Regions from separate parts of the Vibrio sp. 970 genome, predicted to be linked through region 1. Evidence: predicted binding sites of a transcription regulator. Region 1 holds the regulator's gene; each other region holds the start of a gene.
What was found. Region 1 encodes PurR, which represses purine synthesis genes. Its sites were predicted from a motif close to TNANGNAAACGTTTNCNTNA; they were not measured.
Positions count from the first base shown of each region.

Region 2: the regulator PurR is predicted to act here: its motif matches at 922-941, upstream of purT (formate-dependent phosphoribosylglycinamide formyltransferase).
Region 3: the regulator PurR is predicted to act here: its motif matches at 925-944, upstream of purM (phosphoribosylformylglycinamidine cyclo-ligase).
Region 4: the regulator PurR is predicted to act here: its motif matches at 1,314-1,333, upstream of R7Q11_RS15235 (NupC/NupG family nucleoside CNT transporter).

Region 1 covers NZ_JAWOTW010000004.1:95,269-97,477, reverse strand. Annotated here, with positions in the region: gene purR (HTH-type transcriptional repressor PurR) at 376-1,380, shown strand; cyclic di-GMP riboswitch class I at 1,668-1,757, shown strand; gene R7Q11_RS07455 (TfoX/Sxy family DNA transformation protein) at 1,874-2,209, shown strand, end outside.
Region 2 covers NZ_JAWOTW010000004.1:357,750-359,958, forward strand. Annotated here, with positions in the region: gene purT (formate-dependent phosphoribosylglycinamide formyltransferase) at 1-856, opposite strand, end outside; gene cdd (cytidine deaminase) at 1,000-1,887, opposite strand.
Region 3 covers NZ_JAWOTW010000006.1:132,411-134,619, reverse strand. Annotated here, with positions in the region: gene R7Q11_RS11250 (uracil-xanthine permease family protein) at 1-85, shown strand, start outside; gene upp (uracil phosphoribosyltransferase) at 202-828, opposite strand; gene purM (phosphoribosylformylglycinamidine cyclo-ligase) at 1,008-2,048, shown strand; gene purN (phosphoribosylglycinamide formyltransferase) at 2,200-2,209, shown strand, end outside.
Region 4 covers NZ_JAWOTW010000009.1:208,965-211,173, reverse strand. Annotated here, with positions in the region: gene R7Q11_RS15235 (NupC/NupG family nucleoside CNT transporter) at 1-1,149, opposite strand, end outside; gene R7Q11_RS15230 (TatD family hydrolase) at 1,354-2,127, opposite strand; gene R7Q11_RS15225 (DUF5363 family protein) at 2,114-2,209, opposite strand, start outside.

The DNA.
Region 1 (2,209 bases):
TTAACTTAGCGCAAAGACGCTTGGTTATTTAGCAGTCAAAATGTGACTTCAAATACACAAATCTCTTGCTGAAAACATTGCTAGTCAGTCCACATAGGGCTAAAATGTGAGCGCAAACGATTAAATATGATTTATATGTAAACCGCTGAAATATAGCGGTTTTTGTGTTTTCTTAACAGGTTGATGGCAATTTCTCATCAGATAGAAAAAAGATAAAATTCATCGACCGATGCTGCTACGTACCCTTTTGTCGCACTTGGATCAACCGCTGCCGAGACACTTAGCGCCAATTTTATATTGCTAGGTGTGAAACCATTAGAGCATCAGGTACATCCAATACGACATATTTCAGTAGCTCGATACAGGACACCATTTATGGCCACGATAAAAGACGTTGCTCGCTTAGCCGGCGTTTCCACTACGACAGTTTCGCACGTTATCAATAAAACGCGTTTCGTTGCAGAAGCAACGCAAGAAAAAGTAATGAAAGCCGTTGACGAGCTGAATTACGCGCCAAGTGCCGTTGCACGCAGCCTAAAATGCAACTCAACTCGTACGATTGGCATGTTAGTAACTCAATCAACTAACCTATTTTTCTCAGAAGTGATTGATGGCGTTGAGAGCTACTGTTACCGCCAAGGCTATACTCTGATTTTATGTAACACAGGCGGGATTTACGAAAAACAACGCGATTACATTCGTATGCTGGCTGAAAAGCGCGTTGATGGCATCCTAGTGATGTGTTCTGACTTAACCGAAGAACTAAAAGAGATGCTTGACCGTCATGCGGACATTCCTAAAGTGGTCATGGATTGGGGCCCAGAGAGCTCACAAGCAGACAAGATCATGGATAACTCAGAAGAAGGTGGCTACATTGCAACCAAACATCTGATTGACAATGGTCATACGGATATCGCTTGTCTAAGCGGTCATTTTGAAAAGCTTGCTTGCCAAGAGCGCATTGCAGGTTTCCGTCGCGCAATGAGCGAAGCGAACCTAGCTGTAAATGAAGACTGGATCCTTGAAGGTAACTTTGAATGTGATACGGCCGTATTAGTTGCAGATAAAATTACCGCAATGGACAAGCGCCCGACGGCGGTATTCTGTTTTAACGACACAATGGCTCTAGGCCTAATGAGCCGCTTGCAACAAAACGGGATCAAAATTCCTGAAGATATTTCAGTGATCGGCTACGACAACATCGAGCTTGCGGAATACTTCTCTCCACCGCTAACGACTATCCACCAACCTAAACGTCGTGTTGGTAAAAATGCATTCGAAATTCTACTTGAGCGTATCAAAGATAAAGAACACGAAAAACGAATTTTCGAAATGCAACCTGAGCTTGTAATTCGAAATACTGTGAAAAAAATGAACTAAATTTCACTGTATTTAACCGTGTTAAATAAGCGCTCTACAGGGGCGCTTATTTTTTTGGAAAAATTAAGCATTCTCTAATACTTCACACCACTCTAATAACAATTGACTAACGTTAACTCCCTGTTTTATATAAATGTAATATATATTAAGAACTCCTTTTCAAAGGCCAATTTGCACCTTTCCATATGCAAAATAGAGCATTCAATCTATCATTTTTATTGAACCGAAATCACACTTTTAACGCTAAACCGTGATGTTAATTCAATATAAGAAGTATGCTCATTGTGTCACGCACAGGGCAAACCATTCGAAAGAGTGGGACGCAAAGCCTCCGGCCTGAACCATATTACGATATGGAAGGTAGCGGGGTTACCGATGGCAAGTGTGTAAGCAATGACTTTACTCTGTAATGACATTGTTTTTACGCATGTTTGCTACTCTCTCGGACCTGACTTTTGGTGGCGTAATATTAATTACACCGAGATAACAAAACATGGATAAACCGATACTCAAAGACTCTATGAAGCTATTTGAGGCACTTGGTAATATCAAGTCGCGCTCAATGTTTGGTGGCTTCGGACTATTCGCTGATGAAACAATGTTTGCACTAGTGGTAAACAATCAGCTTCATATCAGAGCAGACCAAAAAACTTCATCTGACTTCGAGAAACAAGGGCTAAAGCCTTACGTTTATAAAAAACGTGGCTTTCCAGTCGTTACAAAGTACTACGCTATTTCCAGCGATTTATGGGAATCAAGCGAACGCTTAATCGAAGTAGCGAATCAATCATTGAAAAAGGCAAAGCTTGAGAAAGAACAGCAAGCAAGT
Region 2 (2,209 bases), 260 kb from region 1:
CCGTATCGTGAGGGCGAGGAGAGACCTCATTGAAAATGACTTTATCGCCTTTGACAAACAGCTCTACACCAAAGATGCCGTAGCCACCGAGCGCGTTTACCACTTTCTCAGCCGTGTATTCAGCCGCTTTTACTGCGTTTTCTGACATAGTTTGCGGTTGCCATGATTCGCGGTAGTCGCCATCTTCCTGACGATGACCAATTGGAGCACAGAAATGCACACCGTCAACGGCTCTGATGGTCAATAAAGTGATTTCGTAATCGAAGTCGATAAAACCTTCCACGATAACGCGACCTGCACCCGTACGCCCGCCTTCCTGAGCGTAATCCCATGCTTTTGTAACGTCGTCTTCGGTCTTGATAACACTTTGCCCTTTACCTGAAGAGCTCATCACAGGCTTCACCACGCACGGAATACCCACATGCTCAACCGCGGCTTTGAAGTCTTCAAAGTTATCTGCAAAACGATAAGGTGAAGTCGTCAATTCCAGTTCTTCTGCTGCCAAACGTCGGATACCTTCACGATTCATTGTTAGCCTGGTTGCCTTAGCGGTTGGAACAACATTCAGTCCTTTTTCTTCAAGCTCTACCAGTTTGCCGGTTGCGATGGCTTCAATTTCTGGTACGACGTAAGTAGGTTGTTCCTTCGTAATAACTTCTTCTAAGGCGTTCCCATCTAACATGTCGATAACATAACTACGGTGAGCGACTTGCATCGCTGGAGCATTGGCATAGCGATCACAAGCAATCACTTCTAAACCAAGTCTCTGGCATTCAATGGCGACTTCTTTACCGAGTTCGCCAGAGCCTAAAAGTAATACACGGGTAGCATTTGCGCTAGTTGCAGTGCCAAACATAGTGTTCCCTTACAAAATAGAGTGATGAGACATAAATTGCAGGAGATCATACTGAAGTTTTATGACAAAGCAAACGTTTGCTTTTGGTTTTTAGGTAATAAAAAAGCTCTACATGTTGTAGAGCTTTTTGTTGAATTTGTCGTTTATACGTTGACAAAACTAAGCGGAATATCTGGATTCAACGCTTCCAACGTTGATTGCGTATCGGCTAAGTGACTGATCTTACCTTCAGAGTTTTCTACCAATGCAGCGGCTTTGATGCTGTCAAAGGTTTCACCCGCAAGTAAAACTTGGATTAGCGCAACTTGTAGCGGTGGCAAGCTAGGATTAAACGCTGCATTTTCTGCATAAGCGCCTTGGAATACACGGCCGCTAGTCATCTCTAATGCTAAACCACTCAAGTTGTTGGTGTATGGAGAGTGGCTCATGTTCATCGCTTCAACTGCACTTTGGATGAGTGCGTCTTCATCATCACATGAGAATTGGTGTTTAACTTCTGCCATTAAGCCGGACTCGATACCGAGATCGTTTGGTCCAAAGGCTTCAGGCAGGTATTCATGAAGTGACTTTTCTTCACGTTCTGGGAGCTGGATTTTAAGCTCGTTTGCGGTAGATAACTCATTCATGAACTGGCGGCAGTGACCACATGGGCTGAAGTTGATAGTGATATCCTTAACACCACGTTCGCCTTTCATCCAAGCATGGCTAATCGCAGACTGCTCTGCGTGAACCGTTTGACCCAACTGTACACCAAAGAATTCCATGTTGGCACCGAAGTAAAGGCGACCTGAAAGACCACGAACGATAGCGCCGACATAAAAGTCAGAAAGGGGAGCATAGGAGTACGCTGCGGCAAAAGGAAGTAGCGCAACACGAAGCTCTTTGTCTGATAGACCGGTAGCTGAAAGCAACTGCTCAAATTGTTGAACTGAAAGCGTAGCATCAAAATCATCAGCTTGGATGATAGGAGCAAGTTGTTTGGAAAGTGCTTCTGGAGCGCCTGCTAGCGCCTGTTCAATGCGACTTTTCATGTTGAATCCTTGTTATTGCATGGACAGTTATTCTATGTGAAAGATAGAAATGTTCCGTGCGTTAGATCACGATAAATAATGCAATTGATAATTCTGTTACATAATTAGAGTGAGCTCACACATGTATTCGATTGCACAGGTGTGAAGCGTTATCTCCGTCTCACAATTAACCATATCAGTATATATTCATATGACCAAGGAGCAGGAGTATGTTACTAACGCGACTTTTACCGCTATGCTACTTTATACCTACGTAATCTAGAGCGAGTGGTAGCACCTAGAATGCTAATGCTATGAATGTATATCTCGATCAAGTCCCTTC
Region 3 (2,209 bases), on a different contig from region 1:
TATTCTTAACCTTGTGCTACCAAACGATTTAGGTGAAAACCACGTTGTGGATAACGCACAAATGGAAGAAGAAAGCGCGAAATAGTTCGTTTGCGCCGCTTTATTAGGTGGCGTGTCTTACTCTTCTCCTCTTGTAGATACAAAAAAGGCTTGGTTTTCACCAAGCCTTTTTCTGTTCAGTCATAGTAATACATCAAAGAATTACTTAGTACCGAAGATCTTATCACCTGCATCGCCTAGACCCGGAACGATGTAGCCTTTGTCATTAAGCTTCTCATCGATTGCCGCAGTGTATAGCTCAACATCTGGGTGTGCTTTTTCTAGCGCTTCAATACCTTCTGGTGCAGCAACAAGTACCAGCACTTTGATTTGGTTACAACCTTTCTCTTTTAGGAGATCGATAGTAGCAATCATAGAACCACCTGTTGCAAGCATTGGGTCAACAACAAGCGCAATACGCTCCTCGATGTTTGAAGCAAGCTTGTTGAAGTAAGGAACTGGCTCAAGCGTTTCTTCATCACGGTAAATACCCACAACACTGATACGTGCGCTTGGCATGTGCTCAAGAACTCCATCCATCATGCCTAGACCTGCACGTAGGATTGGCACTACGGTTACTTTTTTACCTTTAATCTGGTCTACTTCTACCGGACCGTTCCAACCATCAATGGTCACTTTTTCTGTTTCAAAGTCTGACGTTGCTTCGTAAGTAAGTAGGCTACCGACCTCAGTCGCTAACTCACGAAAACGTTTTGTGCTGATGTCACCTTCTCTCATTAGACCAATTTTATGTTTTACTAGAGGGTGCTTTACTTCAACAACTTTCATGTCCATCTCCGGCTATAGTTGGCAATATTTAAACAAACCTTCAGATTATACATGATTTTCACAGGGATATCAGGATAAATCACTAAAGAAAAAAACAGACGCAAACGTTTGCTATCTATGTTTAAGCACTGTTAGAATAGCGCCGTTTTCATATCCAACTTAATACCGAGGACTTCCCTGTGAGTGGTAACAACTCTTCTCTTAGCTATAAAGACGCTGGTGTAGATATTGATGCAGGCAACGCGCTTGTGGATCGTATTAAGGGTGCGGTAAAACGTACTCGTCGCCCTGAAGTTATGGGTGGTATCGGTGGTTTTGGCGCGCTATGCGAATTGCCAACTAAATACAAACAACCTGTACTGGTTTCTGGTACTGATGGCGTTGGCACAAAACTTCGCCTAGCACTGGATATGAACAAGCACGACACGATCGGCATCGACCTAGTGGCAATGTGTGTAAATGATCTTATCGTGCAAGGCGCAGAGCCACTGTTTTTCCTAGATTACTATGCAACAGGCAAACTAGACGTTGATACCGCAGCGGATGTTGTTTCAGGTATCGCTGAAGGGTGTGTTCAAGCAGGTTGTGCCCTAATTGGTGGCGAAACTGCGGAGATGCCGGGCATGTATGAAGGCGAAGACTACGACGTAGCTGGTTTCTGTGTTGGCGTAGTAGAAAAAGAAGACGTGATTGACGGCACGAAAGTCGCTGCTGGTGATGCACTTATCGCTGTTGGCTCAAGCGGCCCACACTCAAACGGTTACTCCCTTATCCGTAAGATCCTAGAAGTATCTGGTGCAGATAAGAGCGAAGAGCTAGCAGGCCGCACTATTGGTGAGCACCTACTAGAACCAACAAAAATTTACATCAAGTCAGCACTTAAGATGATTGAGAAACACGACATCCATGCGATTTCTCATATCACTGGTGGTGGTTTCTGGGAAAACATCCCACGCGTACTGCCTGAAGGCACGAAAGCAGTTATCGATGGTAACAGTTGGGAATGGCCAGTTATCTTCAAGTGGCTACAAGAGAAAGGCAACGTCGACACACACGAAATGTACCGCACATTCAACTGTGGTGTAGGTCTAATCGTCGCACTACCGAAAGACCAGGCAGACGCAGCAGTTGCTCTTCTTAAAGAAGAAGGCGAAAACGCGTGGGTGATTGGTCAAATCGCACAAGCAGACGCGAACGAAGAGCAAGTTGAAATCCAATAATTTGCAAATCGAGCTCAAAAGATAAGAAGAATGAGGACACTAGATGACTAGGTCCTCATTTTGCTATCTAGAACACTAAAAACCATTCTATTAGTAGGTAGTTTAGAAGCTACATAACTCCAACCTACAATACCAAGGCGCTCTCGACATCATGAAAAACC
Region 4 (2,209 bases), on a different contig from region 1:
ACCAAGTAGAATCGCGATAGAAGAAAGGTTCGCGAAACCACATAGTGCGAATGAGATGATAGCTGTTGTCTTCTCAGACATTACTTCACCAGTTGCCGCGATTACTTGAGCGTTTTCACCTAGATATGGTGTGAAGTTCAAGTAAGCAACGAATTCGTTCACTACGATTTTCTGACCGATGAATGAACCAGCTGTTACAGCTTCTGCCCATGGAACACCGATTAGGAATGCTAGTGGAGAAAACGCGTAACCTAGGATTAGCTCTAGTGTTAGTTCTGGCATGCCGAACCAACCACCGATGCCACCTAGCATACCGTTGATTAGCGCGATTAGACCAACGAATGCGATTAGCATTGCACCTACGTTAAGCGCAAGTTGTAGACCAGAAGCCGCACCGCCCGCAGCTGCGTCGATTACGTTAACTGGTTTGTCGTCACCGCCGTCCATCGCTTCTTCGATACTTTCGTGAGGCTGGTCAGTCTCTGGGTGAAGGATTTTAGCGAACAGTAGACCACCTGGTGCTGCCATGAATGATGCCGCAACTAGGTACTCTAGTGGAACACCCATAGATGCGTAACCAGCTAGTACACCACCAGCAACAGAAGCTAGACCACCACACATTACCGCGAATAGCTCTGATTGAGTCATTTTTGGAACGAATGGGCGAACAACTAGAGGTGCCTCAGTTTGACCTACGAAAATGTTAGCTGCCGCTGACATTGATTCCGCACGAGAAGTGCCTAGCGCTTTTTGTAGTGCGCCACCAAGAATCTTGATAACCCATTGCATAACGCCAATGTAGTAAAGAACTGAAATCAGTGCAGAGAAGAAGATCAGTGTAGGAAGAACACGGAATGCGAAGATGAAACCGCCGCCGCCGAATACTTCGAACATCTTGTCAGAAACAAGACCACCGAACAGGAATGATGAACCATCGTTACCGTAGTTGATAACGTTAGAAACACCTGAAGAGAAACCGTTTAGTAGATCACGGCCCCAAGGTACATACAGAACAAATGCACCTAATGCGAATTGGATAGCGAATGCGCCACCCACAGTTCTAAAGTTGATAGCTTTTCGGTTGTTAGAAAATGCCACTGCAATCGCAAGAAGCACTACCATACCGATTAGGCTCATAAACAGGCTCATAGTTTATGACTTCCTTATAAGTTATTTATTGGCGTGTTACAAAATGGAGCTATAAAGCGGGGGCAATTATACTCATGCAGAATCAATTAAAGTAATGCCAGCCTCACACTTTCCTATAAGATTCATGATTGATTCAACCAGCTTTGTGAGTTAATTCACAATAAGCAGGAAAACGTTTTCGATTTCAAACCACATCTTTAGATTTTATTCACATATCGAGAAAGCAAAATTGCTATTTTTCCACAGTTGAGAGGCAATCGATTGCTTTCGGCCGTTATGCAACTCTACGAGCTCATTAAAGACGTGAATGAGTTTGGCTGGGTGATTTGACTCCCCTTGATATCCAAGTATAGGCATATCTGGTGCGTCTGTTTCGATTACTAGGTTTTCGAGTGGTAATTTTTGAATTGCGTCGCGTGTTTTCTTGGCTCTTGGGTAGGTAATCGTTCCTCCTACACCGATAAAAAAACCTAATTTGACCCACTCCATGGCTTGCTGATAACTCCCAGAAAAAGCGTGTAGCACACCACCTCTAGGGAGATTCGCCGCTTTCACCATTTGAATGAGGCGATTGTGCGCTTTTCGGCTATGTAAAATAACTGGGAGTTCGAAGCGTCTAGCCAGCTCAAATTGAACTTCAAGTATCTTTTCTTGCAACTGTGGATCAACATCAATGGCAAAATCTAAACCACACTCTCCTATTGCCACGCACTGCTGCCCTTTTTGATTTAGATAGCCTTCTAGCTCTGTAAGGTGCTGCTCAACGTTATCTTCAAGAAAATACGGATGAAAGCCGAGCGCATAATACAAATTGGCATGTTGCTCTGCCAAAGTTTGAATACGAGCCCAGTTTTGCGGACCGACGGAAGGAATCAAAATTCTTGCGACGCCTTGCGTTTGAGCACGCTCAAGTTGATGTGCAAAGTCATCTTGAAACACATCAAAATCAAAGTGGCAGTGCGTATCAAAGAGCTTCATCTTGACGCTTTTTATCTGTATCTGCGGGCAGAAAATCAGAGGATGGTTGGGCTTCACTCTTCTCTTCAGTTTGATGGGCTGG